Regions from separate parts of the Micromonospora sp. NPDC049679 genome, predicted to be linked through region 3. Evidence: riboswitches for the same ligand, from Rfam matches in the RefSeq annotation. Region 3 holds a riboswitch; each other region holds the start of a gene.
The links. Region 3 has a riboswitch for cyclic di-AMP ahead of AB0J06_RS10130 (C39 family peptidase). Riboswitches for the same ligand answer to the same signal wherever they lie in the genome.
Positions count from the first base shown of each region.

Region 1 (10,082 bases), on a different contig from region 3:
CACGTCGGCGTCGCGCCCAACCAGGGCGACACCCAGGTGCCGTGCCAGCCGGGAGTCTGCGACTACACGCTGAACGTCGCGGGCGGCTGGTACGACGCGGGCGACCACGGCAAGTACGTGGTCAACGGGGGCGTCTCGGTCTACCAGCTGATGAGCGAGTACGAGCGTTCGCTGGTGGCCCGGACCGGCAGGCCGTGGAACCTGCGCGACGGGTCGCTCAACGTGCCGGAGAGCGGCAACACGGTGCCGGACATTCTCGACGAGGCGCGCTGGGAGCAGGAGTTCCTGCTCAGCATGCAGGTGCCGGCGGGCAAGCCACGGGCGGGCATGGCCCACCACAAGATCCACGATGAGTCGTGGACCGGCCTGCCGCTGCTGCCGCACCTCGACGCGAAGAAGCGCGAGCTGCACCCGCCGTCGACCGCGGCGACGCTCAACCTGGCGGCCACCGCGGCCCAGGCGGCGCGCGTCTTCCTCCCGTACGACCGGGCCTTCGCCGCCCGCAACCTGGCGGCGGCGAAGACGGCCTGGGCCGCGGCGAAGGCGAACCCGGCGAGCTACGCCGACCCGGCCGACGGTAACGGCGGGGGCGCGTACAACGACAGTGACGTGAGCGACGAGTTCTACTGGGCCGCCGCCGAGCTCTACATCACCACCGGCGGCAGGGAGTTCCGCGACTTTGTCCTCGCCTCCCCGCACCACACCGCCGACATCTGGCGGGAGCGCGGCTTCGACTGGGGAAGCACCGCCCAGCTCGGTCGCCTCGACCTGGCGACGTTGCCGAACCGGCTGCCCGACCGGGAACGGGTACGGGCCTCGGTCGTGCAGGGCGCCGACAAGTACCTCGTCACGCTCAAGGCCCACCCGTACGGCATCCCGTACGCGCCGAGCGACAACACGTACGACTGGGGTTCCAACAACCTGATCCTCAACAACGCCGTCGTCATGGCGACCGCCTTCGACATCACCGGCAGGTCGACGTACCGCGAGGGGGTGCTGGAGACGATGGACTACATCTTCGGCCGCAATGCGCTCAACCAGTCCTATGTGACCGGTTACGGAGAGGTGGCGTCCCGCAACCAGCACAGCCGCTGGTACGCCCACCAACTCAACCCGGACCTGCCGAACCCGCCCCGCGGGACGTTGGCCGGTGGTCCAAACTCCTCGATCCAGGACCCGGTGGCGCAGCAGAAGCTGCGTAATTGCGCCCCGCAGTTCTGCTACATCGACGACATCGAGTCCTGGTCCACCAACGAGTTGACCATCAACTGGAACTCCCCGCTCGCCTGGGTCGCCGCGTTCGTCGCGGATCAGGGCGCCGGGGACGCCCGCGGCCGGGGCTAGCCCGGTGGATCGTGGTCTGTTGCTGCCCTTCCCGGGAAGCAACAGACCACGATCTACGCTGCTAGAGCTCGTACGTCCGCGCCACGGCCATGGGTCCGTCCGCCGCGGCGGGCCAGCCAGCCGAGCGGGCCGACGGCGAGCAGCGCGAGCGCCGCCAGCGGCCAGATCAGTAGGGCCGGGTACGACACCAGCCCGGCCGGCACCGGGAAGTAGGTGGCGTCACCGTCGGCGCGCGGTGCCGGGATGTCGGCCGCGCCGAGGGCACGGGCGAGGGCACGGGCGAGGGCGAGGAGACTTCTCGCCGTGCTGCTGCAGACCCGGCCGGTCGACGGAGGCCCGAGCACGAACACGATGTCGTTGCGGGGCCGGGGACCGCCGGAAACACGCGGGCGACCTCCAGGATCGCCGGGGTGCCACCGGCGCCCCCGCCGAGCTTGACCGGCCTCCGGGCCGACCGGGTCCTGCACCTCGGTCTCCAGGCCCAGGCCACGCAACGTCGACACGATGTGCTGCCTGGCCCGGTCGTTCGCCGTCCTGCCGGCCACGTGCACCTCGCTGGCGATGGTCCGCACGTGCCCGTGAGCCCGACCGGCGCTGAACTCCCCGGCGGGCGTCGCCGTACCCAATGGCGTGGGCGGACGGAGCGCGAGCAGCGTGAGCGTGCCGAGCGCGTGGGGCGCGGCGAGACCGTCCGGCGCGCGGCGGCCGGGACGGAGCAGCGCGCGAAGGGGTGTCCCGAGGGGTGCGCCCGCGGTGCCTCCTGCCTGTGACGGGTCGCACCATCCTGTCCGTGCGGATCACCCCGGGTTATCCACCACCGGCCATTGGCCGGCGTGGGGGGCTGCGCCCAGCCCCCGTTCCATCCGCCGTGCGAGACATCGCTGTGACGCCTCGTCCCGCCGTGGCGCTGAAAAAGGGTGTGGACGCGTTCGATCCGGAAGACGGGCGTCGATGCGGCGGGGCGGCCGGACAACCCGCGGTCGCGGGACCACGGGCGGCCGCGTGGCATCCTTGGCGAGGCGATTGCTGGCCGAGCGACGCAGGCCAGCCGGGGGACGGCCCCGGGAGACCGCCGATTGAGTCCAGTGCGCGACACTTGCCGTAGCTCGACCGTTACCACCCGTCGTGTTGTGTGGGAGCGTTGGCTGGTGGACCATCAGCCGGACAACCGACGAAGGAGCCCAGAATAAGAATGCAGCGTCCGCGACGCGCCGCCAGCACGCGGTCGATCGAGGCCCGGGCATGACCGGCTCTTCCGTCGTGCCGCTGCCGGCCCAGCCCCACGGGGGGTTGGGGCGGGGGATCGTGCTGCCGCAGACCGAGCGGCTGCGGGTGTTGCTGGTCGAGGATGACGAGGGGGACGCGTTCCTCGTCGGCGAGCTGCTCGCCGAGGCGGGGGCGGCGGTCGACCTCATCGTGGCGACGAGCCTCACCCAGGCGCGCCAGCGGATCGCCGGCGTCGACTGCGTCCTGCTCGACCTCGGCCTCCCCGACGCGCAGGGGCTCGACGGGCTGCGGCACGTGCTCGGCATGGCCGGTGGAGCCGCGGTGTGCGTGCTCACCGGCCGTCAGGACGAGCACCTGGGCATGGGCGCGGTGGCCGAGGGAGCGCAGGACTACCTCGTCAAGGGCCAGGTCGACGGGGTCCTGCTGAGCCGGTCGCTGCGCTACGCCGTCGAGCGCAAGCGCGCGGACGAGAACGCCCGCCGGCTGCGGGAGGTGGAGCTGCGCCAGGCGGAGTCCGCGCGGCTGGAGCGGGGTCTGCTCCCGCAGCCGCTGATGACCACCGACAAGGTGGCGGTGCACACCTTCTACCGTCCGGGCCGGCATGCGGCGCTGATCGGGGGCGACTTCTTCGACGTGGTGCAGACCGCTCCCGACCGGATCGATCTGATCGTGGGCGACGTCTGCGGGCACGGCGCCGACGAGGCGGCGCTCGGCGTCGAGCTGCGGGTCGCCTGGCGGGCGCTCATCCTCGCGGGCGTGCCGGACGACGAGGTGCTGCCGGCGCTGGAGCAGGTGCTGATGAGCGAGCGGCGGCTGCGGGAAATATTCGCGAGCGTCGCCGCGGTGCAGCTCGACCTCGCGGGCAACCGGGCCACGGTACGGATGGCGGGCCATCCGCCGCCGCTGCTCCTGTCGGGGGGTAAGGTCGCGCCGGTGCCCGCACCGGGCGGCCTGCTGCTCGGTGTGCGGCCGCGCCGCCCCCGCGCCTTCGACCTGGAGTTTGAAAGCGATGACTGGTCCTTGCTGATGTATACCGATGGACTCATCGAGGGTCGGATCGGCGGCGGCAACGAGCGACTCGACGTGCCGGGGCTGCAGACGCTGGTCGCCGACCCGGCGACCCGCGGGGTTCCCCTCGCCGAGTTGCCGGGCTGGCTGGTCGGTCGCGCCGAGGAGATCAACGGTGGGCCGCTCGCCGACGACGTGGCGATGCTGGTGGTCAGCCGGGGCGGTGGCCGGTGATCAAGACAGGAAACCGCACGTTGCGACAGCGGGTGACGGCGCTGTGCGTCGTGGTCGGCACGGTGTTGGCCCTGCTGGCGACCGTCGCCGCCGTGGTCGGCGCGAACAACCGCGCCCACCTCGACAACCTGCTCAACAAGAGTGGTCCGCTGCGCGCCCACGCGGAGTCCCTGATGGCCACGCTCGTCGACCAGGAGACCGGCGTCCGGGGCTACGCGGTCTCCGGCGACCGGGCCGACCTGGTCCCGTACGACGACGGGCTGCGGCGTGAGCGGGAGCTCCTCGCGTCGATGAACGGGCTGCTCGACGATGACCGGGCCATCCGGCAGAAGTTGCGGGTGGTCGAGGAGCAGGCACAGCTGTGGCGGCGGACGGTGGCCGAGCCGGTGATCCGGACGGTGTCGGAGTCAGGGCCGGCCACGGCGCAGGGTCTGCTGACGCCGGCGGCGCGGCAACAGTTCGGCGACGTGCGGGCGGCCGTGGAAGCCCTGCAGTCGGAGATCATGAAGTTGCGTGATCAGGTCGGACGGAACGCGCGGCGGACGAGCAGCATGCTCGTCCTGTTGTTGATCATCGCGGCGGTCGTGGTGGTGCTCGCCGGCGTCGCCCTCCGCCTCGCGCTCAATCGGCTGGTGATCGCGCCGGTGACCCAACTGGCCGCGCAGGTGCGCGACGTCGCGGGCGGCGACTACCAACGGGACATCGGGACGGCCGGTCCGCCGGAGCTGGCGGGGCTGGCCAGCGACGTCGACGGGATGCGCCGCAAGATCGCGGCGGACCTGACCGAGATGCGCGAAGCGCGCGCCCGGATCGAGTGGGTCAACAGCCAGCTGCAGAAGCAGGCGGAGGAGCTGACCCGGTCCAACCGCGACCTGGAGCAGTTCGCCTACGTCGCGTCGCACGACCTGCAGGAGCCGCTGCGCAAGGTGGCGAGCTTCTGCCAGTTGCTGCAGCGCCGCTACGGGGGGCAGATCGACGAGCGCGCCGACCAGTACATCGCGTTCGCGGTCGACGGCGCGCAGCGGATGCAGCGACTGATCAACGACCTTCTCGCGTTCTCCCGCATCGGCCGCCTCACGACCGGCTTCACCGAGGTCGATCTCAACGCAGTGATGCGGGAGATCGAGGGGCAGACCGACGCGGCCCGGCAGTACGCCGACGGCGAGCTGACCTGGTCGGAGCTGCCGGTGGTGCTCGGCGAGGAGCCACTGCTCGCCAACCTGATCGCGAATCTGGTCAGCAACTCGCTGAAGTTCCGTCGCCCCGACGTGCCGCCGCGGGTGCACGTCTCCGCCCGTCGCGTCGGCGACGAGTGGGAGATCACCTGCCGGGACAACGGCATCGGGATCGAGCCCGAGTTCGCCGACAAGATCTTCGTGATTTTCCAGCGGTTGCACGCGAAGGACGCCTACCCCGGCACCGGGATCGGGCTGGCGATCGCCAAGAAGATCGTTGAGTACCACAACGGGCAGATCTGGATTGATCCGGATGCGACGGAGGGGACGGCGATCAGCTTTACCCTCCCGGTGCTGCCCGAGCAGCGAGGGACCGCCGAGGTCCCGGAGCCGCGCAACGAAGAGAACGGCCGGGAGTCGTCCGCCGCCGCGGCCGACCAGGCTGAGGAGACGGTGGCGTGAAGGAGATGCGGGCATGACAGCACCGGTCGACGGGCAGAGTCCGATCGAGGTTCTTCTGGTCGAGGACGACCCCGGCGACGTGCTGATGACGCAGGAGGCGTTCGAGGAGCACAAGGTCCGCAACCGGCTGAGCGTGGTGTCCGACGGCGCGGAGGCGCTGGCCTACCTGCGCCGTGAGGGGAAGTACGCGGACGTGGTCCTGCCGGACCTCATCCTCCTCGACCTCAACCTGCCGCGCCGCGACGGGCGAGAGGTGCTCGCCGAGATAAAGAAGGACGAGAAGCTCGGCAGGATCCCGGTCGTGGTGCTCACCACCTCTCAGGCCGACGAGGACATCCTGCGCAGCTACCAGCTCCATGCCAACGCCTACGTGACCAAGCCGGTCGACTTCGAGCGGTTCATCGCGGTGATCCGTCAGATCGACGAGTTCTTCGTCAGCGTGGTGAAGCTGCCGCCGCGCGGCTGACCGCATGATCGACGAGGTCGCCGCACTGGTCCGGGAAGCCGCCGCCACGGCGGTGCTGCCGATGTACCGCCGGCTGGCCGAGACGGACGTGCGTGAGAAGGCCCCCGGCGACCTGGTCACCGTCGCCGACCGGCGGGCGGAGGAGTTTCTCACCGCCGGGCTGCGACGGCTGCTCCCCGGCTCCGTCGTGGTCGGGGAGGAGGGGGTCGGCGCCGACCCGACCCGACTCGACCTGCTCCGCGGTACGGGCGACGTCTGGGTTGTCGATCCGCTCGACGGCACCGCGAACTTCGCCGCCGGCCACCCCCCGTTCGTGGTGATGGTGGCGCTGCTGCGCGCCGGCGCGCCGGTGGCGAGCTGGATCTACGACCCGATCGCCGAGAGCCTGGCGGTCGCCGAGCGCGGGGCGGGGGCGTACCTCGACGGGCGTCGGATCGTGGCGGCGGCGGAGCAGCCCGCGCGGAGCGTGCTGCGCGGCCCCGCGATGATCCGGTTTCTGCCGACGCGGTTGCGGGCCGGAGCGGAGGCGGGTAGCGCCGAGCTGGGCGAGGTGCTCACGGGTCAGCACTGCGCGGGGCGCGAATACCTCGACATCATCGCCGGTCGCCAGCACTTCGCCCTCTTCTGGCGCACCCTGCCGTGGGACCACGCGCCGGGGGCGCTGCTGGTGCGGGAGGCGGGCGGCGCGGCCCGCCGTTTCGACGGCGGCCCCTACGATCCGGTGGACGATCGGTCCGGGCTGCTGGTGGCGGCGACCGAGGAGATCTGGCAGACGGTCAGCGAGACGTTGCTTCCCGACCGGTGAGGTTCGCCCGGCGTGGTCGGGTCACGGCGTTGTCGGCGGGTCCTGCGGCCGCCGGCCGCGTCATGTGCTATTGCGGGGCCCTGCGGTGACTCGACAGGGCGGGCGGGTCGGGTAAGCTGACCGCCGGTCTTCGCCAGGCGGTGCCCCCAGGCGCCGGTGAGGGCCGCCGCCGAAATCGTCCACGGGCGATCCGGGGAAGCATCTCCGTGGGGTGAATCCGCGCCAGCGGTAGGGAGCGCCACGTCCCGAACCCGTCAGCTGACTCGGTAGGCGGCCGACGGAAGGAACAGCTTTGGTCGGCAAGACGAGCTCTCCCCGGCGCCGGGCCCTGGCACCGATCGCGGCGCTGTTCACCGCCGTGGCGCTCCTCGTCGCGGCGCCCGTCACCGCCGGTGCGGCGCCCAAGCCCGCCCCCAACGAGGGCGGCAGCCAGAGTCTGCGCGCCGCGCTCGAAGCGGCGGCCAAGGGGCACATCGAGGCCAAGGCCAAGCTGGACAACTCCAAGAAGCGTCAGCTCGAGCTCAGGCTGGAGCTGGAGAAGGTGGAGCAGCGTCTGGTGACAGTCACCGCCGAGATGGGTGTGGTGGCCGACAAGTCGTACCGGGTCGGCCGGCTCTCCGCCGTCTCCATGCTGCTCAACAGCGCCTCGCCGGACGCGTTCCTCGAGCGGGCCGCCGGCCTGGACACGATGGCCCAGCGCCAGAACCAGCAGATGCGCCTGCTCACGGAGACGCGCGAGCAGGTCACCCGGGCCAAGGCCGCGATCGACAACGAGGTCAAGGAGCAGCAGAAACAGGTCACGATCATCGCGCGGAAGAAGCAGGACGCGGAGCGGGCACTGGCCGCCGTCGGTGGCGCCGCGGCCGGGGGGTTCGTCAGCGCCAACTCACCGCTCGCCAAGCCGGCGCCGAGAAACCCCGACGGATCGTGGCCGAGCGAGTCCTGCACCATCGACGATCCGACCACCTCCGGTTGCCTCACCCCACGCACCCTGCACGCGTTGCGCCAGGCCCAGGCCGCCGGGTTCGACCACCATGTCTCCTGTTTCCGCTCGGGTGGCGGTGGTGAGCACCCCAAGGGCCGGGCCTGCGACTTCGCGGCGGCAGAGGACGGCTTCGAGGAAGTGGACGCCGCTGGCTCCGACCGCCAGTACGGCAACAACCTCGCCGCCTTCTACATCAAGAACGCCGGCCGGCTCGGGGTGCTCTACGTGATCTGGTACCGCCAGATCTGGATGCCGGGCACGGGATGGCGCTCGTACAGCGGCGGCGGTAGTCCGGCCGGCGACCACACGAACCACGTCCATCTGTCGATGGTGTAAACGCGGATCGCCGGCGTCGGGCTGCGTACCATCGCAGCGATGGAAACTCCACAAGCGGACGTCGTCGATGCCCGGCCGCTCCCCGACGGGCTGGCTGCGGCGCTGGTCTTCCTGGCCAGCGGCGCCGTCCTGGTGCTGGAGGTCGTGGCGCTGCGCCTCGTCGGCCCGTACGTCGGCGTCACGCTGCAGACCAGCAGCGCGGTGATCGGCGTCGCGCTCTCCGCCATCGCCTACGGCGCCTGGTTCGGCGGCTGGCTCGCCGACCGCCGCGATCCGCGGCCCCTGCTCGCCCCGGCGCTCGTGCTCGCCGGCATCGCCACGGCGCTCACCCTGCCGTTGGTCCGGTACGCGGGTGAGGTGCTGCGTGGCGGGGCGGCCGGCGGCATCCTGCTGCTCACCGCGCTCGCCGTCTTCGTGCCGGCCGCGCTGCTCTCCGCGGTCACCCCGCTCGTGGTCAAGCTGCAGCTCGGCGACCTGCGCCGCACCGGTCGGGTGGTCGGGCGGCTGTCGAGCATCGGCACGCTGGGGGCGATCACCGCGACGCTGGGGACGGGCTTCGTTCTCGTGGCGGCGCTGCCGAGCAGCGTGATCATGGTCGGCCTGGCCGTGCTGCTGGGGGTGTCCGGCATCGTGCTCGCCGCGTATCTGCGGCGGCGGGACCGGGGCGACGTGCCGGGTCCGGCGCGGACCCGCGTGGTCGTGGCGGTGCTGGGGCTCGTCGGCGCGAGTCTTTCCGCCGTGGCGCCCACGCCGTGCGACGTCGAGACCGCCTACCACTGCGCGACGGTCGCGGCGGATCCGCAGCGCCCCGGCGGACGGGTGCTGCTGCTCAACTCGGCCCGGCACTCGTACATCGACGTGAACGACCCGACCTATCTGGAGTTCGCCTACACGCAGTGGATCGGCGCGGTCGCCGATGTGATGGCTCCGCCCGGCCGGCGGCTCGACGCGGTGCACCTCGGTGGCGGCGGCTTCACCGTGCCCCGCTACCTGACCGCGACCCGTCCGGGCAGCGTGAACGAGGTCTATGAGATCGACGGTGAGCTGGTCGAGCTGGGCCGCCGTGAGCTGGGCGTACGGGAGGGTCCGACGCTGCGCGCGGTGGTCGGCGACGCCCGGATGCTGGTCGGTGCGCGTCCCGACGCCAGCGCGGATCTCGTGGTGGGGGACGCCTTCGGTCACCTCGTGGTGCCCTGGCACCTCGCCACCCGGGAGATGATCGCGGAGACCCGGCGGATCACCCGTCCGCAGGGCATCTACGTGCAGAATGTGATCGACTATCCGCCGCTGCGGTTCATCCGTGCCGAGCTCGCCACCGTGACGGCGGAGTTCGCACACGTCGCGCTCGTGGCGCCGCCGGCCGCGCTGGCCGGCCGGACCGGCGCGAACTTCCTCATCGTCGCCGGTGAGGCGCCGCTTCCCCTCGGCGCGCTCCGCGCCCGGCTGGCCCGGTTCGACGACCCGGTCTCCGTTCTGTCCGGTGCCGAGCTGGCCGATTTCGTCGGCGCGGCGTCGCCGCTCACCGACGACCACGCGCCGGTCGATCAACTCCTCGCCCGGCCCTAGCGGGCAGCGAGTCCTTCTCCGGCTGCCGCTGACCGATTTCGCCGGGTGAGGTGTAGCTCCGCGAAGATCGGGCATTTGCTCGGCATGGGTGGGGTGGACAAGTACGGCGCTGAGCTGCTCAGCGAGCGGTACCGGCTGGTGGAGCGGCTCGGCATGGGCGGCATGTCGGTCGTCTGGCGTGGCTACGACGAGGTGTTGGGTCGGCAGGTGGCCGTGAAGGTGCTGGCGCCGCAGCTCGCCACCGACCGTGTCTTTCGGCACCGGCTGCGGGTGGAGGCGCAGGCCGCCGCGCGACTCTGCCATCCACACATCACGAACGTGTACGACTACGGCGAGACGGTCGCGAACGGCGCCACCGTGCCGTACGTGGTGATGGAGCTCGTCGACGGCGTGTCGCTGGCGACGCGGCTGGCGCGCGGCGGGGTGCTCCCGTGGCGGGACGCCGTCGCGGCCTGTGCCGAGGTCGCCTCCGCG
Region 1 covers NZ_JBFANZ010000017.1:48,440-58,521, forward strand. The annotation lists gene AB0J06_RS13575 (glycoside hydrolase family 9 protein) at 1-1,344, shown strand, start outside; gene AB0J06_RS13580 (hypothetical protein) at 1,398-1,916, opposite strand; gene AB0J06_RS13585 (SpoIIE family protein phosphatase) at 2,587-3,813, shown strand; gene AB0J06_RS13590 (ATP-binding protein) at 3,810-5,450, shown strand; gene AB0J06_RS13595 (response regulator) at 5,464-5,916, shown strand; gene AB0J06_RS13600 (inositol monophosphatase family protein) at 5,921-6,721, shown strand; cyclic di-AMP (ydaO/yuaA leader) riboswitch at 6,879-7,010, shown strand; gene AB0J06_RS13605 (hypothetical protein) at 7,080-8,042, shown strand; gene AB0J06_RS13610 (fused MFS/spermidine synthase) at 8,082-9,608, shown strand; gene AB0J06_RS13615 (serine/threonine-protein kinase) at 9,693-10,082, shown strand, end outside.
Region 1: another riboswitch for cyclic di-AMP. It lies ahead of AB0J06_RS13605 (hypothetical protein); the one in region 3 lies ahead of AB0J06_RS10130 (C39 family peptidase).

Region 2 (10,082 bases), on a different contig from region 3:
GGCGCTTGGATCGACCGGTTGGGCCGTCCAGTGCAGGTTGACCGGCGCGGTGAGGACGCGCGAGATCGCCCATTCGACGTGAGAGCACACGGCGAGCGGGGTCGAGTGGACGTATACGACGCCACGCGTTGGCACGGTGACCTCCCGGAGAGCGAGGTGCGTCTTCCCCTACGACCTCGATCACCAAGCGGTTCCGCATCTCATGATGACTTGTGTGACGGATGGTGCGCTAGGGAATCGCAAAACTGGCCCGGTCGGAATGTCGGCAGGGGGCGTGTCGTTGTCTCTCACAGCACCGGATGGGCTGGGTTTTCGTCCCCGAGGGGTCGTGTAAAGTTCAGTCGGCGACTTGTGTCGCCTCCTCAGCCCTCCGGACGTCCTGTCCATTCCCGTAGTCGTGCAAGGAGTACCCCCGTGGCGAGCAACACCTCAAAGACCGCGCGCGCGTCAGTCCGCGCCGGCCAGGCCGGTCAGGGTGGCGCCCTGAGCGTGCTCGGCGAGTTCAAGTACGTGATCCCGCTGAACGGCGGCAAGCACGCCTACGTGCGCAACCTGACCAACGGCAAGACCGCGCACCTGCGCACCGACTCCGAGGCCTTCGTCGAGGAGATCCGCGTGCTGGCCGCTGCCGGCCACGCCAACAAGATCCGCGCCGAGCTCAACGTGCTGGCGGCCGAATACCCCAGCGACGGCTGGGACACCACCGAGAAGCGCCTCGTCGAGGCCGGTGTCTTCGAGGGCTGAGCGCCCCCGCGACGCACCACAGCGCTGCGCCCCGTCACGGATCACTCCGTGGCGGGGCGCTCTGCGTTTCCACCGGTCCGGACGCCGGGTCGCGCTCAGCCGAGCAGCTCGACCCGTCCCGTGTCGAGGTTGTAGAGCCCGCCGACAACATCCAGCCCGCCGGTCGCGATCGCCGCAGCCAGCCGCTGCTCCGCGCGCAGCCGCAGCACGCTCCGGGCCACGTGCCGGCGGACGGCGAGCGCCTGCACGTCCGGCTCGTCCAGTCCGACCTCGGTGACCGCCGGGGCTATCTCGTCGACGAGATAGCCGAGCGCACCGTCCGGCCGCTCCCCCGTGCGCAGCGCGGTGACCGTCGAGGCGACCGCGCCGCACCGCTCGTGGCCGAGCACGACCACCAGGGGTACGCCGAGTTCGACCACCGCGAACTCGACCGAGCCGAGCACGGCGCGGTCGAGCACCTGGCCGCCCGAGCGCGCCACGCAGATCGAACCGAAGGTCTGATCGAAGATCGCCTCCAGCGGCACGCGGGAGTCGATGCAGCCCATCACCAGGGCGGACGGCTCCTGGTCGCCGGAGGCGGCGGCCTCGGCGGCGGCGACGTAGTGCCCATGGCGGGGGCGACGGTTGACGAAGCGCTCGTTGCCGGCGAGGAGGTTGGCCAGCGCCTCGGCCGGTCCCGCGGCCCGCCCGGGGCGATCGGCGACGATATCGCGAGGCGGCACGGGCGCGGCGAGCGACGCGGGCGTGATCTCGATGCGTGACGACGACATGTCGCTCAGCGTCGCGTCCCGCGGCCGTGTGCGGAAGCGACTTGCGAAAATTCTCACGTCGATGATTCACAACGTGGGACGCCGGGTAGACCACGAGCGGCTCGGGCCGTGCCGGAAGTCAGGGCCACAAAACGTGTCTCACGTGCCGATCGGCCGACATACGAGTCATGATTACTACCCGCGGGTACGCGTGGAACCCCGGCTCGACGCGGAGGTGAGCATGCCCGACCACACCACGGTACGACTACCGGACGGTGTCCGTCTGCACGTCGAGTCCACTGGTCCCGCGGATGCCCCGATCACCCTCGTGCTGCTGCACGGCTGGACCCTCGACCACCGGACGTGGCACAAGCAGATCGCGGCGCTCGGCGCGGAGTTCAACGACGGGGTACGCATCGTCGCGTACGACGCCCGCGGGCACGGCCGGTCCAGTTCGACGCAACTGCGCTCGGCCACCCTGGGTCAGCTCGGCGAGGACCTCGCCGAGGTCGTGCGTCAGGTCGTGCCGACCGGGCCGGTCGTGCTGGCCGGGCACTCCATGGGCGGGATGTCGATCATGGAGTACGCCCACCGGCACCCGGACGGGTTCGCGGAACGGGTGAGCGGCCTGGTCTTCGTCGCCACCACCGCCGAGGGGCACACGCACACCGCCTACGGGCTCTCCCCGCGGGTGGCCCGGCTGATCCGGCTCGCCGAGACCACCGGCGCCGGCGTGCTGGCCCGGTGCGGATCGTGGTACCCGCACCGACCGCTGCTGCGGGCACTCCGCCCCACGCTGCGCTGGCTCCTCTTCGGCGACGTCTGCGATCCGGACGACATCCGGCTCACCACCAGCGCGGTGGCGCACGCCTCGCTGCGCTCGATCGGGGGCTTCCGCACGTCGATCGGCGCACAGCAACGACTGGACACCCTCGCCGCGCTCGGCGACGTACCGGCGGCCGCTCTGGTCGGTGACCGCGACCGGCTCACGCCGCCGCCGTGCGGGGAGTCGATCGCGGCGGCGCTGCCCGGCACCGAATTGACCCTCTGCCCCGGCGCCGGTCACATGCTCATGCTCGAACGCCCCGACGAGGTGACCGCCGCGCTGACCGGCGTGATCCGCCGCGCGGTGGCACGTCAACCGACCCCGGCCTAACGGCCGGTCCGCCCTGCCGGCGGAGCGTCGGCAATCACGCACTTCGGGGGAGCGTGCGTGTCGATCGCCGCCGCGCCCCGTACCCTCGCTCTGGCCGCCGGTGTCGCCTGGCCCCGCCGCCGCCGCACCTCGCGGGCCGCCACCGCGTCCCGCCACCGACCGCTCTGGAGCTTTCGCGTTGACCGACGCCACCACCCTGCAACAGGAGATCGCCGCCGAGCAACAGCATGTCGACCGGGTCTACGCCCGCCTCGACCAGTTGCGGCTGGAGGCCGCGCGGGCGGAAAAGGACAGCTACCGGCAGGCCCGGGTGGGCAACTTCAGCGCGCTGGTCGAGCGCGACGCGATGGTCTTCCACGCCGCCCGGCGGCGACACGTGCTCGACGCCGAACACGAGGGGCTGGTCTTCGGCCGCCTGGATCTGCGCGAGGGCGCGGTGCTGCACGTGGGCCGGCTCGGCGTGCGCGGCGAGAAGGCCGAACCGCTGTTGATCGACTGGCGGGCGCCGGCCGCCGCCGCCTTCTACCAGGCCACCGCCGCCGAGCCGCGCGGCGTGGTGCGCCGTCGCATGATCCAGTCCAGCGGCGAACGGGTGACGGGCGTCGAGGATGACCTGCTCGACCCGGACGCCGCGCCGAGCGGGATGCGCGTGATCGGTGACGGCGCGTTGCTCGCCGCCCTGTCGCGGGCGAAGGGCCGGGGCATGCGCGACATCGTCTCGACCATTCAACGCGAGCAGGACGAGGCGATCCGCTCGCCCGCCGCCGGAGTCACGGTGGTCTCCGGCGGGCCGGGCACCGGCAAGACCGCGGTGGCCCTGCACCGTGCGGCCTACCTGCTCTACTCGGACCGCAACCGGTTCGCGGGCGGCGGCATTCTGGTCGTCGGCCCCTCCGGCGTCTTCGTCGAGTACATCGCGTCGGTGCTGCCGTCGCTCGGCGAGGACGCCGCGACGCTGCACTCGCTCGGCTCGCTCGTGCCCGGATTCGAGGCGACCCGTCCCGACCCGGCCGACATCGCCGCGATCAAGGGATCGTTGCGGATGCGGCGCGTGCTGGAGCGGGCGGTGCGCGACGCGGTCCCCGATGCTCCGACCGAGCTGCGTCTGCTCTACCGCGGCCAACTTCTCCGGCTGGGTCCGGCCGAGCTGGACGCGATCCGGGAGCGCGCGCTGCCGCGCGGCGCCCGCCGCAACGAGGTACGGCGGGCCGGGTTCGACGGCATCTTCCGCGCGCTCTGGGCGCAGGCGCGGGGGCTGCGCGCCACGGGTCTGCCGACTCAGCCCGAGTTCGAGGACGAACTGTCGGAGCGTGGCGACTTCCGCGACTTCCTGCGCGCGTGGTGGCCTCGGCTGCATCCGCGTCACGTGCTCGGCTGGCTGGCCCGTCCCGAGCGGCTGCGCGCGTACGCGGAGGGGATCCTCTCCAACGCGGAGATCCGCGCGCTGTCGGCGGCGTACCGGTCGCTGGCCACGCAGGGGCCGACCATCGCCGACGTGGCGATCCTCGACGAGCTGGACGAGCTGATGGGGCGTCCGCGGAAGCCCGCGAGCCGGACGCGCGACCCGTTCCACGTCCGGGACGGAATCCGCGAGGTGACCACCTTCGCGGACCGGGAGCGGGCGGCGCGCGGAGCGGCGGTGCAGCGCCCGGAGGACTATCGGGAGTACGCCCACGTCATGGTCGACGAGGAGCAGGACGTGTCGCCGATGCAGTGGCGGATGCTGGGGCGGCGGGGCAGCTTCGCCTCCTGGACCGTGGTCGGCGATCCGGCGCAGACGGCGTGGACCGGCAACCCGGGCGAGCTGGCACAGGCGCGGGACAAGGCGCTGGGCCGACGACGCCGGCACGAGTACGCCCTGACCACCAACTACCGCAACTCCGCGGAGATCTTCGCCGTCGCGGCGGCGGTGATCCGCGAGGTCCACCCCGATCTGCCGTTGCCGACCGCGGTCCGCTCCACCGGCGTGGCACCGGTCGAGCTGCGGGTGACGCCCACCGGGCTGCCCGCGGCGGTCCGCGACGCCACCGCCGCCATGCTCGCCGAGGTGGCGGGGACGGTCGGGGTGATCACGCCGGTGCCGCGCCGCGACGAGATCGCCGGCTGGCTGGCCGAGTTGGCCGGGCCGCGACTGCAGGTGGTCACCAGCCTGCAGGCCAAGGGCATGGAGTACGACGGCGTGGTGCTCGTCGCGCCGACCGAGATCCGGGCCGATTCGTCGGCCGGCGTCCGCACGCTCTATGTGGCGCTGTCCCGGGCCACCCAGCGCCTGACCACCATCGACGCGACCATGTGATCCCCAGGATCCGCGTGATCAGGGACTGACTCGCGCGTAGCGCCGGCGCGGCGTGCGCACGACCGCGCGATCACGCGGATCTTGCGGCGGGTCACCGATCCGCGATGGCGACCACGGAGTACGGCGTGGTCGACGTGGGCGGGGTGGTGAAGCGGGCGTTGGGCAGGTAGAGCCGCTGGCCGTACGCCGCGACGGTGGTCGGCACGTCGAACCGGGGGTCGGTGAGCCGGGAGATCACCCGGCCACGGACGCCCGCGTCGTCGAGGCGCAGCACCGCGACGGTGTTCAGGCGGTTCTGCACGACGTGGAGCGTGTGCCCGTGGAGGAGCAGCCCGTCGCCGTTGGTGAGCAGTTCGCCGCCGAGGTCGACGGCGCGGGTGACGCCGGTGGTCGGGTCGACGCGGAAGAGCCGGCCCGTGTTGGACTGCACGACGAGCAGACCGCGCCCGTCCGGCGTGCGGGCGATCCCGTTGGCGTTGATGCCCGCTCCGTAGACGATGTCCCCGGTCAGCGGCAGCCGCACCACCGCGTCGGGACCGGGCAGCCTGCCGGAGCGGTCCAGCGGCACCTGGTAGAGGACGGCATTGGTGGAGTCGGTGAACCACGCCGCGCGCGGCGTCAGCACGACGTCGTTGACGAAGCTCGGCGACGCGGTGAACCGGTAGCTGGCGAGGAGCGCCCCGGTGACCCCGTCGACGACGCGACCGTCGCCGCCACTGCCGCCGGCGACGTAGAGCCGCCCACGCGCATCGAGCTTCATGCCGAGTGACGGCGTGCCCGACCCCGCGTTGATGACGGCGCCCTCCCCGGTCGCCAGGCTCGCCCGGTAGATCGCGCCGGTCGCGCGGGAACCGAAGAAGGCGTAGGGCAGCGCTCCGATCGCGATCCCCTCGGGCTGGAACCCGGCGGGAAGCGCGATGGTCCGCGGAAACGGCGGCTCGGGGCGGGCGGGCGCGGCGCCGGCCGGCGCGGACGTGACGGTGAGGGCCGCGGCGAGCCCCGCGGCCAGGACGAGGGCGACACGTGGACCGGTCAGCACGGTGGGTATCCCTTGCAGGTCGGGGGCTTCCACTGACGGCGCGGGGCACGCGCCATCCATCCGCGTCACTGTATACCTGATGACGCGGATGTCCCATTCCAGGCCGCGGACCCGGTTGCCGGGCGGGCATATCAGGCTCGACGAACCCGGTAGGTACCATTGGTTGCACACATAGCAATGTGAGCATGGTTTGGCCGACCGCGGCCGATCCGGCGGGTGAGTGACGGAGGGCGAGCGTGGGCGCAGGTCATGACCATGGCGCGCAGGCGGCGCGGGCCGGCGAGCGGCATCGCGGCCGGCTCTGGGGAGCTGTTGCCGTGCTCGCCACCTTCATGGTCGTCGAGGCGGCCGCCGCGTGGGCGACCGGCTCGCTCGCCCTGCTCTCCGACGCCGGCCACATGTTCACCGACGTCCTCGGCATCGCCATGGCCCTCGCCGCGATCACCGCGACCCGGCGCGCGGCGCAGGACCCCCAGCGGACCTTCGGGCTCTACCGCCTGGAGGTGCTCGCCGCCCTGGCGAACGCGGTGCTGCTCTTCGGGGTGGCCGTCTACGTGCTGGTCGAGGCGGTACGCCGGTTCGACCACCCGCCGCACGTGCTCGCCGGGCCGATGCTCGCCGTCGCGGTCGGCGGACTCCTCGCCAATCTGGTGGCCTTCGCGCTACTGCGTCCCGGCGCCCGGGAGAGCATCAACGTGCGCGGCGCGTACCTCGAGGTGTTGGGCGACCTGCTCGGGTCGGTCGGGGTCATCGTCGCCGCGGTGGTGATCGCCACGACGGGATGGTGGTACGCGGACCCGATCATCGCCGTCTCCGTCGGCCTCTTCATCCTCCCCCGCACCTGGCGCCTCGCCCGGGCGGCCGTACGGATCCTCGTGCAGGCGGCCCCCGAGCACCTGGAGGTGCCCGCGGTGCAGGCCCGGCTCGCCGCGCTGCCGGGGGTCTGCGATGTGCACGACCTGCATGTCTGGACGCTCACCTCGGGCATGGACGTCGCCTCGGCGCATCTCACGATCGAGCCGGCCGCCGAGGTGGCCAGCGTGCTCGCGGCCGCCCGGGACACCCTGCACGACGAGTTCGCGATCGAACACGCCACGTTGCAGGTGGAGCCCGCGACGGCGCCGGGCGCGTGCGGCCCCGCCCACTGGTGATTAGTTTCCGCTTAAATTTCGTGACCTCATCTCGATCTTCTGCCGTCATATGTCACGAGTTATCGGTATAAAAGGCTCAACCGTCGCAGATCCGAACCCGCGCCCGCCGGTAGTGTCGGGACCGGCTTCCGCCAGGCGGCGCCCCTCCGGCGCCGGTGGGAGCCGTCGCCTAATCGCCGAAGGGCGAGCCGGGGAACCACGTAGGTGGGGTGCATCCGCGTCAGCGGTAGGGATCTTCCGTCCCGAACCCGTCAGCTAACCCGGCCGGCGGCTGACGGAAGGACTGGAATGTGACGTTGAAGCCCCCCGTACGACGGACGTTCGCGGCGCTCCTCGCGGTGATCGCCGTCACCGGCTCACCCGCCGCCGCGGCCCCGCCCGCCGCCGCGCCGGCCGGCCTCCGGGCGGCGCCCGGCGACATCGACGAAGGCGGCACCCCCAAGCTGCGTGAGCAACTCAACGCGGCGAGCAAGGGCTTCGTGGACGCCAAGGCGGCGCTCAACAACTCCATGAAGCGGCAGAAGGAGCTCGACGCCCACCTCAAGACCGTCGAGGCGGAGCTCGTCGTCCGCACGGAGACCGTGGGCGCGCTCGCCGGCCAGGTCTACCGGACCGGTCGGCTCGGTCCCGTCTCCGCCCTGCTCAACAGCGGCTCCCCCGACGACTTCGTCAGCCGCGCCTCCACGGTGAGCGCCGTTGCCGCCGGCGAGGAGAGCAAGCTGAATGCGCTGATCACCACGCGCGACCAGGAGACCCGCGCCAAGGCCGCGATCGACAAGGAAGTCGGGGAGCAGAAGAAGCAGCTCACGGTGATGGCGAAGCGCAAAGAGCAGGCCGAACGGGCGCTCGCCGCGGCCGGCGGCGGACAGGCCGCCGGCGGGGTGAGCGGCGGCTCCGCGTCCGCCGCGCCGGCCCGGCGCAATCCCGACGGCTCCTTCCCGGGCGAGTCCTGCAGCGTCGACGACCCGACGACGGGCGGCTGCCTCACGCCGCGCACCGCACACGCGTTGAGTCAGGCGAAGGCCGCCGGCTTCGAGCGCTTCGTCGCCTGCTTCCGCGACGACGGCGGCCCGGGCGAGCACCCCCTCGGTCGCGCCTGCGACTTCGCGGCCCAGACGGGCGGGTTCGGCGGGGTCGCGAGCGGCGGCGACCGGACGTACGGCAACAACCTCGCCAACTACTTCATCAACAACGCCGATCGGCTCGGCGTGCTCTACGTGATCTGGTTCAAGCGGATCTGGCTGCCGAGCAGCGGGTGGCGCGCCTACAACAACGGCAACGGCGACCCCTCCAGCGACCACACGAACCACGTGCACCTGTCGATGAACTGACCTGAATCGTGCGGCTGGCGCCACCCGGGACGGGTGGCACCAGCCGCACGATCGTGTTCAGCGGCCGCTGCGGGTCGAGTCGAACGCCGCGTCGTCGACGCAGACGCGCGTCGCATCCCCGCTGCAGCACCGCGACCCGTCGCGACCATTCATGATCGCCTTCATCGCGCTGATGAGAGCGATCATTTCGCGTTGCGCGGATGGGGGCGCGCGGTAATGGCGGAATGCGCGGAGAGCCGCACGGTATCGCGTTTCCCGCCCGATTCCGCTGACGAGAGAGCGCTCTTTCACACACTCCACGTGATCGGCCGACCACCCACGTCGGCTCTCGTTCCGATGCTGTGAGAGCGCTCTCTGGTGGAGTTATATACCCCGGCAGCCGTCGATGTCAATGCACCCGTTCGGGCGACTGAGCGATCCGTTAAAGATGCTCGCCGAATATTGACAGGATCCAGCCCTTCTGGTGACCTCCACGCAACGACTGGTTAATGCATGCGAAATCTTCTCGCTGCCGTGCCAGCACCCCGGAACCGGAGGAACGATGAAGCTCTCCATCCGTCGCGTCGTACCCGGCGGCGCTCACCACGCCGGTGCGCGCACGCGCGGCACCGACGTCGCCCCGCGACGACGTGCGCTCGCGGCAACCACGATCGTGGCGCTCGCGGCCGGCGTCCTCACCTTCGGCGCGCTGCGCCCGGCCGACGCGGCCACCCTCGGCGCCGGGAGCTACGCGACCACCCGCCCCGCCGGCGGCGCCGCCCCCACCGCCTGCGGCAACATCGCCACCAACCCCCGCCAGTTCGTCACCGGCAACGCCCCCGGCGGCGCCGTACCCACCAACGACTGGTGGTCGTCGCTGCTCTTCAAGCGGTACGACTGCGCCTACTCCGAACCGCTGCACGCGCATCCCATGTCGTTCGACCCGGTCGCCGGTGGCCTCGGCGTCTCCTACACCACCGAGGCCGCCATCTCCGGCTCGGCCACCGGCGTCGGCGAGTACCACTTCCCCTACTCCACCGAGTTCACCCTCGGGGTCGCCGGCCTCAACTCCCCCGACGTCAAGGTCGACGGCTGGAGCGACTGGACGGTGACGCCCGCCTGGTCCGACGGGACCCGCACCCTCAAGACCACCATCGGCCACGGACTGCCGTTCCTGTACGCGCAGGTCACCGGGGGCAACGCGGAGCTCCGCTTCGGCGGCACGCCCACCGTCTGGGCGACCAGCGGCACCCGGATCGGCTTCTCCGTCCGCGGCCACGACTACGTCGGGTACGCGCCCACCGGGGCGACCTGGACGGTGGCCGGCACGACGATCAGCTCCACGCTCGCCGGTCGCGGCTACTTCTCCGTCGCGCTGCTGCCCACGACGGCGACCACCCCGGCCGCCGAGCGCACCGCGCTGATGGACAGCTACGGCCAGTACGCGCACGCGCATGTCACCGGCACCCGAGTCTCGTGGAGCTACAACCAGTCGGCGAGCGTGGTCAACGCCACCTACGCGGTCACCACCACCCGGCGCGAGGGCTCGGCGAACGGGACGGTCATCTCGCTCTACCCGCACCAGTGGAAGAGTCTCAGCGCCGCCACCCCGATCGCGCAGACCTACGTCTCACCCC
Region 2 covers NZ_JBFANZ010000016.1:12,810-22,891, forward strand. The annotation lists gene AB0J06_RS12845 (DUF3145 domain-containing protein) at 1-135, opposite strand, end outside; gene AB0J06_RS12850 (hypothetical protein) at 415-744, shown strand; gene AB0J06_RS12855 (carbonic anhydrase) at 840-1,514, opposite strand; gene AB0J06_RS12860 (alpha/beta hydrolase) at 1,735-2,649, shown strand; gene AB0J06_RS12865 (AAA family ATPase) at 2,828-4,945, shown strand; gene AB0J06_RS12870 (superoxide dismutase) at 5,037-5,984, opposite strand; gene AB0J06_RS12875 (cation diffusion facilitator family transporter) at 6,221-7,135, shown strand; cyclic di-AMP (ydaO/yuaA leader) riboswitch at 7,292-7,421, shown strand; gene AB0J06_RS12880 (hypothetical protein) at 7,426-8,466, shown strand; gene AB0J06_RS12885 (glycosyl hydrolase) at 9,008-10,082, shown strand, end outside.
Region 2: another riboswitch for cyclic di-AMP. It lies ahead of AB0J06_RS12880 (hypothetical protein); the one in region 3 lies ahead of AB0J06_RS10130 (C39 family peptidase).

Region 3 (10,082 bases):
TGCGGTACGGGTAGCCGGGTCATGGCGCGGGCGGGGTTGACGGGGGACACCCGAAAACTCGAGCACTACATCCTGTGACCACCCGTACGCGGAAGTGGTTGCCGGGGCGCTCGGTGCGGTCGCCGCGCAGTTCAGGCACGTAGCGGCCGTCATGGCGGAGGTGATCCGACGGCCGGCCGGGCTGTCGCTAGCATTGCGCAGCGCAGCGGCGCGTTCCCGACCTGTCGGATTGGTGGTCGGAGGCTCGCTGAGCGCGGGCGGGATTGCCTCGCCGCGTGGATCCGGCGGTCCGGGAGGACGATGACGTGGCAGCAGGGGCGTTCCGCCTGCTCGGTGAACGGGCGACGGCGCACGGCGGTGAAGCTGGAGATCTCTCCTCCAGCAGCCCTCGCGTACACGACCGTCGCCGCGACCGTCGACCTGGTCCCGCCTTGCCGTGGAGAGCAGGCAACCCGAGTGGCGGGTGGCGCTGATCATGAGCGCTGAGCTGTCCGAAACCGTGCGCGCGGCGCAGGCCGGCGACGAGGAGGCGTTCCGCCTGCTCTACCGCACCGTGCAACCGGGGTTGTTGCGATACCTCACCGCACTGGTCGACGCGGACGCCGAGGACGTCGCGTCGGAGACGTGGCTGCAGATCGCGCGCGACCTGCCCTCGTTCAACGGCGGTACGGGGTTCCGGGCGTGGGCGGCGGCGATCGCCCGCAACCGCGCGCTCGACCATCTTCGCTACCGGCGCCGTCGTCCGAGTCTTTCCGTGCCTGTCGACGAGTTGGCCCACCTCGCCGGTGATGAGGACACCGCCGGGCGTGCGGACGAGGGGATCGGCACCGACAGCGCGATCGCGCTGATCGCCGCGCTTCCCCGGACCGAGGCCGAGGCAGTGCTGTTGCGCGCGGTGGTCGGCCTCGACGCGGAGAGCGCCGGGCGGGTCCTGGGCAAACGCCCCGGCGCGGTCCGGACCGCCGCGCACCGGGGACTCCGGCGCCTGGCCCGGATGTTGGAGCAGCGCGAGCCGTCTCTGACGCCGGGGAGTGAACAGGACGTCCTCGCACCACCACCACTCACCGACCGGCGGTCGAAGGGGTGACCAGCGGAGGAGTTCGAGGCATGTTGGACAGGACGCTGAGGGGCATGGGGATGAGAATCAGGCGACGCGGTCGACCAGACCGTGGCACAGCCGAACGCCTGCTTCATCCCACAACCGGGAGGGTCGCGGGCGGCGATGACGCGCTGGCGACGCTGCTCTCGGCCGCGGCCGCGCCATCACGCCCTGGCGAGCTCGCTGGCGAGGAGGCGGCTCTCGCGGCCTTCCGCGCTGCCCGCGACGTTGTGCCACCGCCGTCCGTGACGAGGGAGCGCCGCAGGCGGCGGCTCACCGTCGGCGCGGGCGTCTGGGCCGCGGCCATCGCCGCCACGGCCACCGCCGGCGTGGCGGTGGCGGCCGGCACGCAACTCCGGGACGAACAGCCCCGTCCGCAACCCTCCACCGCCACGCCGACCCAGCCGTCCGCGACGCCGTCACCGGCGCCCGCCGTACCCTCCGCATCCGCTTCCGGCGCGCAGCTTCCGGATCGCCGGACCCCCGAGCCGGCGCAGACCGGCCTCTGTCGCGCCTACCTCGCGAAGAAGGGCGTCGAACGCGGGAAGTCGCTGGACACCCCCGCCTTCCGCGGCCTGATCGAGGCGGCCGGTGGGCGCGACCGCGTCACGGCCTACTGCGAGCAGGCGGTCGCTGCGAAGCCCGAACCTGGCAAGGAGCGGCACAGGCCGGAGCACGCCAACACCGCCCCGCCGGGTCGCGACCCGTCGAAGACGCCGGGCGGCGGCCCGAAGAAATAGCGACGGTACGAGGAATTCGCGCCCGGTCCGTCGGGAGGACGGCCGGCGGCCGTATCAACGCGACGACCTGATCCGCGTATCGACGGGTACGGCGGCTTCACCGGTACGCACCATCCGGTGCCAGCGCAGTCTGTTGCCGACGAGCGCGGTGACCACCGACTGCACGACGACCAGGTACATGACCTGGCGGTAGAGGACCTGCTGGAACGGCAGGCTCCACAGCGGACCCATCCGTTCGCGGTCGAGATGAAGAGCGTACGCGGCCGTCAGTGCCTGGAGCATGAGCAGGCCGAGCCAGGCCAGCGCCAGCTGCGACCAGGGTAGGAAGAACAGGCCGTAGAGCGCGAAGACATCGACGGCCGGCGCGGTGAGCGGCAGCGCTACCTGAAACACCGCGAGGTACGGCAGACCGCGCCGGCCCAGCTTTCCGGCCGACCCGCTCTCGGCGAGCGCACGCCGGTGCTTCCACATCGCCTGCATCGTCCCGTAGCACCAGCGGTAGCGCTGACGCCACAGTTGCCGCAGCGACGACGGCGCTTCGGTCCACGCGATGGCCCGCTCCTCGTAGACCACCTGCCAACCGGCCCGCAGCACGGCCATGGTCAGATCGGTGTCCTCGGCGAGGGTGTCCGTCGGAACCCCGGCGACGTCGACGAGCACCTCGCGGCGGAACGCTCCGATCGCTCCAGGGATCGTGGGCATGCAACCCAGCACGTCGTACATGCGGCGGTCGAGGTTGAAGCCGATGACGTACTCGAGGTGCTGCCACCGGCCGAGGAGCCGCTGCCGGTTCGCCACCTTCGTGTTGCCGGAGATCGCGCCGACCGCCGGGTCGGCGAACCCCTGGACCAGGCGGTAGACCGTGTCCGGCTGGAAGACCGTGTCCCCGTCGACCAGAACGAGCAGGCCCGCGCGGGCGTACCGGATGCCGGTGTTGAGTGCGGCCGGTTTCCCCGCGTTGGCCTGCCGGATGACGCGCACCCCCGGTAGGCCCAGTCCCTCCACGATCTCGGCCGTGCCGTCGTCGGAGCCGTCGTCGACAACGATGACTTCCAGCCGCGGGTAGTCGCTGGTGATCAGCGAGCGCACGGTCGCCGCGATGTTCGCGGCCTCGTTGTACGCGGGCACGATCACCGAGACCGGTTCGAGGATCTCGGGCTGCCGTCGCCGCCGGCGGCGGACCTCCCGCAGATGGATCCGGGCGCAGACCAGTTGCACGGCGAGACGGATGAGACCCAGGACGAGAGCCACGGCGAGCAGCGCGGCCATTGCGTCGGCCAGCCAGCCGGCACCGATCTGGGCGTACCGCAGTCCGGCGCCGCGCAACTCCGCCGCCCCGCTCGCCGGTATGTCTGAGCGCGCCGCGCCCAACCCCTCCGACACCGTCGTGAACCGGTAGCCCTGCTTCATGAGTACGGGCAGCAGTTGGTCGAGGGCCGCGACCGTCTGCGATCGATCGCCCCCGCCGTCGTGCATCAGCACGGTTGCTCCGTCGCCCCGGCGCGGCGGGCTGGCGGCGGACACGATGGCCTCCACCCCGGGGCGACGCCAGTCCACCGTGTCGAGGTCGGTGAGCACGGCGATGTGCCCGGTGCCGGCCGCGTCGTGCAGCGCCGTCAGGTCGGCGGCGGTGAGCGCCCCCGGGGTGGACGAGAACGGTGGCCGGAACAACCTCTCCTGCCGGCCGGTCGCCCCCACGATCGCGTTGCGGGTCAACGCGAGTTCCACGTCGCGCGCCCAGCCCGGCAGTACGGCGACATCTGCGTGGGTGAACGTGTGGGAGCCGATCTCGTGGCCCTCGGCGAGCATCCGCCGAACAAGCTCCGGATGCTCGTTCACGCGCGACCCCACGACGAAGAAGGTGGCGTGCGCGCCGTGCCGACGCAGCACGTCGAGGACCCGGGGCGTCCATCGCGGGTCAGGGCCGTCGTCGAACGTCAGCGCGATCGCGCCGGCCGGCATCGACCTGCTGACCCGTGACGCGCCGTCGAAGCGGAGTACTGACCCGCCCGTGGTCACATCCGCCGACGCCGGCGGAAGGTCTGTTGCCGAACGACCGGAGCCCCCGGTCACGCCGGAGGCGTAGCCGTTGAAGGACAGCGCCGCCAACAACACCACGAGGCCGAGAAGGAGGAGCAGCCAGTGGGCCCGGGGATCCCGGCGTGCGACGTGAAGTCCCAACGCCTAGCTCCGCTTTCCTGTTGATTTGCTGGGTTTGGCGCGCGGAGTGCTGCGGTGCTCGTCGCCGAGGCCGGGTCTGTCAGTGGCGCGCGGCGGCCGGTTGGCCGGCACGGTCGGAGGCCTGGTGACCGTCGGCGCCGTCCTGGCGGCGGGCCCGGCCGTTCGGACCGTGGCCGGGTCGCGGAGCGGGGTGGGGGAGGGCACGCGTCGCTCCGCGACCTGACCCTGTTGGGGGCGGTTACCCGCCTCCGGCCACCCGGGGATCGGTAGCGGCGCGTCGGTGACGAGCCCGGCCAGAAGGAGGCCGAGCCATGCCATCAGGCTTGCGGCCATGCCCGTGCCGGCGAGCACGGCGAGACGACGGCGGCGGCCGGTCTTGTCGACGAAGACAGGATTCGTCCGTCCCGTCGGTCCGAGGCCACGACGGCGGCCGGTGCGGTCGACGAGGATCGGGGTCGTCCTGCCCGCCGCCGATGTCACCGTCTCCTGCGCTTCATCCCGCGTCTGCACCATCTTGCCTTTTCTCTCCGTGCGGTTATCGATCCCGCTGGTCCATTCGTCCCGCGGCGTCGGCATCAGACTCTGGCGAAATCTCACGGGGGACCCGGCAAATGGGCGACAGGTGCCCCGTCTGCGCGAGCGCTGCACCAGGCTAGGAGATGGTGGTGGTGCGCTCAAGGCAACGGGGCCGGCAGAAAATGGGACTTATCTCAGCCCGTTATGGCGGCGGGTTGATGTAACGGAATGCGCGGCGGTGGCGCTGGGTGCGGGCGAAATCGCCGGATCGGCTACACCGAGGCGATTCGAGCATTCTAGGACGGCCGCTGTCGATGTGCAGCCCGGACGTGACGCTTCTGTTCCGATGCCGTCAATATCCGTTACCGGGACGCGCTGACCATGCGAGGCGCCTGGCGTGAGGTCCACAATGCGCAGACCCGCCGCGCCGGGCGGTGATCCCGTGGGAGCGAACGGCACAGTCAAGATCGATGGAGCCGCCTTCGACGACGGTATCGACAACGAGCCGCACGTGACCTGCGACTTCCACGTCGACTTCTTCAACTTCGATCAGAACGAGCGCGCGAACATCCCGACGCGGCGCCCACAAGTCCGTCCAAGCCCTCGAAGCCGACATCCGCGCCTGGATCGCCGACTGGAACGAACACCCGCGCCCGTTCCTATGGACCAAGACGGCCGAAGAGATCCTCGAATCCCTCGCCCGATATCTACGGCGAATTTCTGGCGCACGACACTAGCGCAGGCGCGGCGACGCGGTGGCCCATGACGTGAAGGCGGTGTCGAGGGCGTCGACGAGGCGGGTGAACGTGGCGTCGACGGACTGCGGCAGGCCGAACCCGCCAGCGGTTTCCAGGGTGACGAAGCCGTGCAGGGCGGCCCGCAGCGACCGGATCGCGTCGACGGCATCAGCACCGGCGATCCCGTACGCGCGGAGAACTGCCGCGGCGACGCCGACAACGGCCTCACTGGCGGCGATGTGCTCGCCGTCGTCCGCTGAGGGAGCCCGCACGCTCGCGGCGTAGCGGCCGGGGCAGCGTTTGGCGTAGCTGCGGTAGGCGGCTGCGATGGCATGGAGTGCATCGCGGCCGGCGCGTCCCACCCCCGCCGCCGACATCGCCGCCGCCAGTTCCCGCACTCCCAGCAGCGCCAGGTCGCGCTGCAGCCCGTCGAGCCCGCGCACGTGCTTGTACAGCCCGGGCAACGACACGCCGAGCCTTTGTGCGACGGCGGCGAGCGTCAACCGGTCGAGCCCGACCTCGTCCGCGACAGCGGCGGCTTCGGCAACGACGCGTTGGGGAGTCAGACCGGCACGGGGCATCGGGGGACTCCTTCAGCGGCGGGCGCGGGCCAGGGAGAGTCCTGTCCCGGTCACCCACACGAGCAGCAGCGGGAGCGCGACGTACGCCACGGGCGTCAGCGCCGTGCTGACCAGGAGGTAGCCGACGCCGGCGCCGGTCAGCGCCACCGCGAGCACCGCGCCGACGTAGCCTAGCCAGCCGGGCAGGACCCGGGTGCGACGGGCCACGGCGACACCGGCGGCCGCCATCACCGCGAGCGCGAACATCTTTACGCCGTCGATCCGGTTGACCAGGTCGAACAGCAGGCCGGCCGCTCCGGTGCGGCCGGTGGGAACCGCCCACGCGGCGAGCGCCTGCCCGAGCGCGAACTGCGCCAGCGACAGCGCCGCCGCGCCGAGGCCTCCGGCGGCGGCCACTCGACCCCACCGTTGGGCGCGATTGCGGGCAGCGACGTCGGCCAGGGCCAGCGCGACCACTGCCAGGGCGAGTGCGGCCACGCCGTGCACCAGCAGTGACTGGGTCATCGCCATGCCTCGATGCCCCGCGTACGCGGCGGTCACGTCGGCGGCGGAAGCCGTCACGCCCACATCGGATGACCACACCGCCAGACCGGCTGTCCAGGCCACGCTGTAACCGGCTGCCGCCGTGGCGACCACCCCGGTCGCGCTCCGATAGCCGGCCGACGGACCGTATCCGGCGTGTGTGGTCATGGCTTCCCCCGACATCTTCTAGTTAATGACATTAACTAGAAGGCTAGGCTACGTAACCAGATTGGTCAAGACGTGCCGGGGAGACCACGAAGGGCCAGCTCGATGAGCTGGCCCTTCGTCGATCTGACGAGTATTACCGCCGGTGCCGGGTGCCATGGCTGGCACCGGTTCGGGGCTTAAGCGGAGTAGCCGCGCGAGGCCATCCAGCTGGCCATGTCGATCGTGCTCATCCAGTAGGTGGCCGGACCGACGCCGGACGGATCGGCGACCTGCACCTGCCGTCCCTCATCGCTGTAGCCGACGATGGTGACGTAGTGGCCACCCGGGAAGCTGCGCCAGAATCCGGCGTTGTCCGTCGCGCCGCCGGCGATGTTGGCGACGACCGCGCGACCGTCGCTGAGCGCGTTGACGACGTCAGCCTGCAGCCGGTCCATCTCGGCCGGGGTCGCGCCCGGGCCCGGGATCGACTGCGTCCGGTAGGCGTCCTTGCCGATCACCTTGTTCATCACCCGGGTGATGTCCTCGGCGGAGTTGGTGCCGTTGACCGTGGTGCCCAGCTGCTGAGCCAGCTCATCCTGGCTCAGCGTGACGCCGTTGGAGGTCAGGGCGATGCGGGTCGCGGCAGGGCCGCAGTAGTAGAAGTTGGGCTGGTACTCGAAGTCGTACTTGCCGATCTTCTCCGACGGCGGCTTCGGCGCGGCCGCCTTCTTCTCGGCGTCCCCCCGGTGGTTACCGGTGGTGAACGCCATGTCCACGACGGCGGGGTTGGCGGCGGTGTGCGCCGTGGACGGTGCCGTGGTGAGGGTCAGCAGGCTGCCGCTGGTCGCGGCTACCGCGAGAACGGCGGCGGAAACCATGGCGGCCGGGTGAACGCGGCGGGGTGCGGCGTGGCGGAACAGCGTGCGGATACGTCGGATTTCCACTGAAGGCTCCATTGCTGTACCGACTCGTGGTCGGCGTCCCAATCAATAACGGTGAACGGTCAGCCAGGCCGACGGTTGACGCGATGACGTCGAGCGGGAAAGAGCCACGGCGCGGTGCGCGTGCGCGCGCTGGACGAACCCGCAGGCTCCCGTCGTCGGATCCCCATCGGGCCAGACGTGCGGAGCGTTACGGATGAGCGTCGTGGTCTCGTTCGTGACCCGAGCGACGAAATGGCTACTCCACTGCGACAGCGTCTGCTGCTGTGGTGCGCGCTGAAAAGGACGCGCTCATGCGTCGCCGCAAGCGGCGGCGGCATGTCGTGAACAGTGGCGCCGGAAACAAGGTCCGGCTTCGTGAACCCGCGTCAGGGCGTCGGCGTGGCTAGTGATCGAGCGTCACGAGCCCGCTGCGTACGAGGCGTTCCGCGGGGGAAAGCGCGCTGCGGCGGGGGGATTGGGGGGATGTGCCACGGCACATTCGGCGCTGCACTTCTATGTGTCTCCTTCCGATACCGCCTACCGGGTTAGCTGACGGATTCGGGCGGGAAAGAACGCCCTACCACAGGCCAAGGCCCGCGGATTCACCCCAGAGTTGCGATGGGTCCCCGGCTCGTGCAAGCACGACTAAGCGGGTCCGATCCGGGGTCATCTTGTGATGAGCAACGACCGGGTCGGACGAGCCGACACTACTGGTCCCGCTCCTCGGCTGCCCAGCCCTTCCCGACCTGCTGCGATGTACCACACTCGCGTTCGACGCAGGGCCGCCCGGGGCGTCCGGAACCGCACACCGGCGCCCGATCGTGACGGACGGTGGGTGCGAAACCGGAGTGGGCATTGCGGTGATCGCGCATTGCTGCGGCCGGCTGATTTCGCGTAGACGATTGCTACCCGTATTTCAGCCGTCAATAGCGGTGGGTCCTGTTACGGGGTCGGCGACCGGCTGCCGCGCTCTATCGCTTCGAGCACACGTTTGAGCGTTTGCAGATCGTTTTCGACAAGTGCTGCGGCCGCTTCGAACTCGTGATCCGCCATATCCGGCGTCTGGAAGAACGTGAAGATGACCTCGGAGCCGCTGCCGTTGGGGACGACGCGCACGGCGTTGACGACCGTGATTCCCGGCGCGGCGGTGACTCGATGATCAGCGACCCCGAAGGGGTTCGGCGCCACGAAGTCGATCTCCACCGGATCATCGACCGTCTCGACAACCCACTTTCCATCTGACGGCCGCACCGCCCGCGCGAACCCCGGCGCCCACTGGGGCAGATTGCGCGGTTCACGGATGAACTCGTAGGTGCTCTGCGGAGCGCGAGCGATCGAGACGGTCACTGTGCGCGATGGCATGACGGACACGGACGCAGTATCGCAGGCCGTAACGGTCGCCCGGAGCGGGACGCGGCCGCAAATTGACGACGGGTCTGAAGTCCCGCGCATGCCGGCGGGAGCGCTGAGGATCCACAGAGGTGTCCGTCATCGTCGATGTGGGTACTGGTGGCGTGCCATGCCACGTTCACCGTGCGCCCCAGGAGGTTCAGCGATGGTCGAGGTTCTCGCGTCGCCCACAGTAGACATCGGTGGAGCTGTCACCGACATGTGGCGCAGCGTTCTGCTCTTTCTCCCGAAAGCGATCGCGTTCCTCGCGATCCTGCTGGTCGGCTGGCTTCTTGCCCGAGCCCTGTACGCGGTCGTGGACAAGCTGCTGGAGCGCGTCGGCTTCGATCGGGCGGTGGAGCGTGGCGGCATCAAGGCCGTGCTCGCCCGGAGCAAGTACGACGCCTCGGACATCGTCGCGAAGCTCGTGTACTACGCGATCCTGCTCTTCGCTCTGCAACTGGCGTTCGGCATCTGGGGACCCAACCCGGTCAGCGACCTGATCGAAGCCGTGGTGGCCTGGCTACCACGAGCGTTCGTCGCGATCCTGATCGTCGTGGTGGCCTCGGCGATCGCCAGGGCCGTCAAGGACATCATCGCCACCGCCCTCGGCGGTCTGTCCTACGGGCGGCTGCTGGCGAACGTCGCCTCGGTGTTCATCCTCGGTCTCGGCGTGATCGCCGCGCTCAACCAGGTCGGTATCGCCACGACGGTGACCACTCCGGTGTTGATCGCCGTGCTGGCCACCGTGGGTGGCATCCTGATCGTGGGGGTCGGCGGCGGGCTGGTGCGGCCGATGCAGGCCCGCTGGGAGGTGTGGCTGGAGCGGGCGGCGGCGGAGTCGTCGCGGGTCGCCGAGCACGCCAAGGCGTACGCCGACGAGCAGCGGGCCAACCAGCAGACGTGGGTGCCGAGTCAGCACGTGCCGACGGAGCCGCAGTCGTCGGCGTACCCGCAGGGGCAACCCTCGGCCCAGCCCGACGTGGCCGACCCGGAAGCCACCCAGGTGCTGCGTCCCTCGACCGTCGCGCAGTCGCGGCAGGTGGGCGACCAGCCCGCCCAGCAGGCGTACGCGGATCCGCAATCGCCGGCGGACGCGCCGGGACAGCCGCCGACCGAGCCCGACACGGCGGATCCGGAAGCCACCCAGGTCCTGCGTCCGTCGAACACTCCGCAGACTCCGCGCGTGGGCGACCAGCCCTGACCGGCGACCCCGTCATTCGTCCCGCACCCCGTCCATCAGGGTG
Region 3 covers NZ_JBFANZ010000011.1:109,844-119,925, forward strand. The annotation lists gene AB0J06_RS10095 (hypothetical protein) at 1-50, opposite strand, end outside; gene AB0J06_RS10100 (RNA polymerase sigma factor) at 476-1,087, shown strand; gene AB0J06_RS10105 (hypothetical protein) at 1,345-1,839, shown strand; gene AB0J06_RS10110 (bifunctional polysaccharide deacetylase/glycosyltransferase family 2 protein) at 1,894-4,020, opposite strand; gene AB0J06_RS10115 (hypothetical protein) at 4,024-4,533, opposite strand; gene AB0J06_RS10120 (TetR-like C-terminal domain-containing protein) at 5,270-5,854, opposite strand; gene AB0J06_RS10125 (hypothetical protein) at 5,867-6,415, opposite strand; gene AB0J06_RS10130 (C39 family peptidase) at 6,721-7,467, opposite strand; cyclic di-AMP (ydaO/yuaA leader) riboswitch at 7,966-8,108, opposite strand; gene AB0J06_RS10135 (SRPBCC family protein) at 8,389-8,793, opposite strand; partial or broken gene AB0J06_RS10140 (hypothetical protein) at 9,002-9,658, shown strand.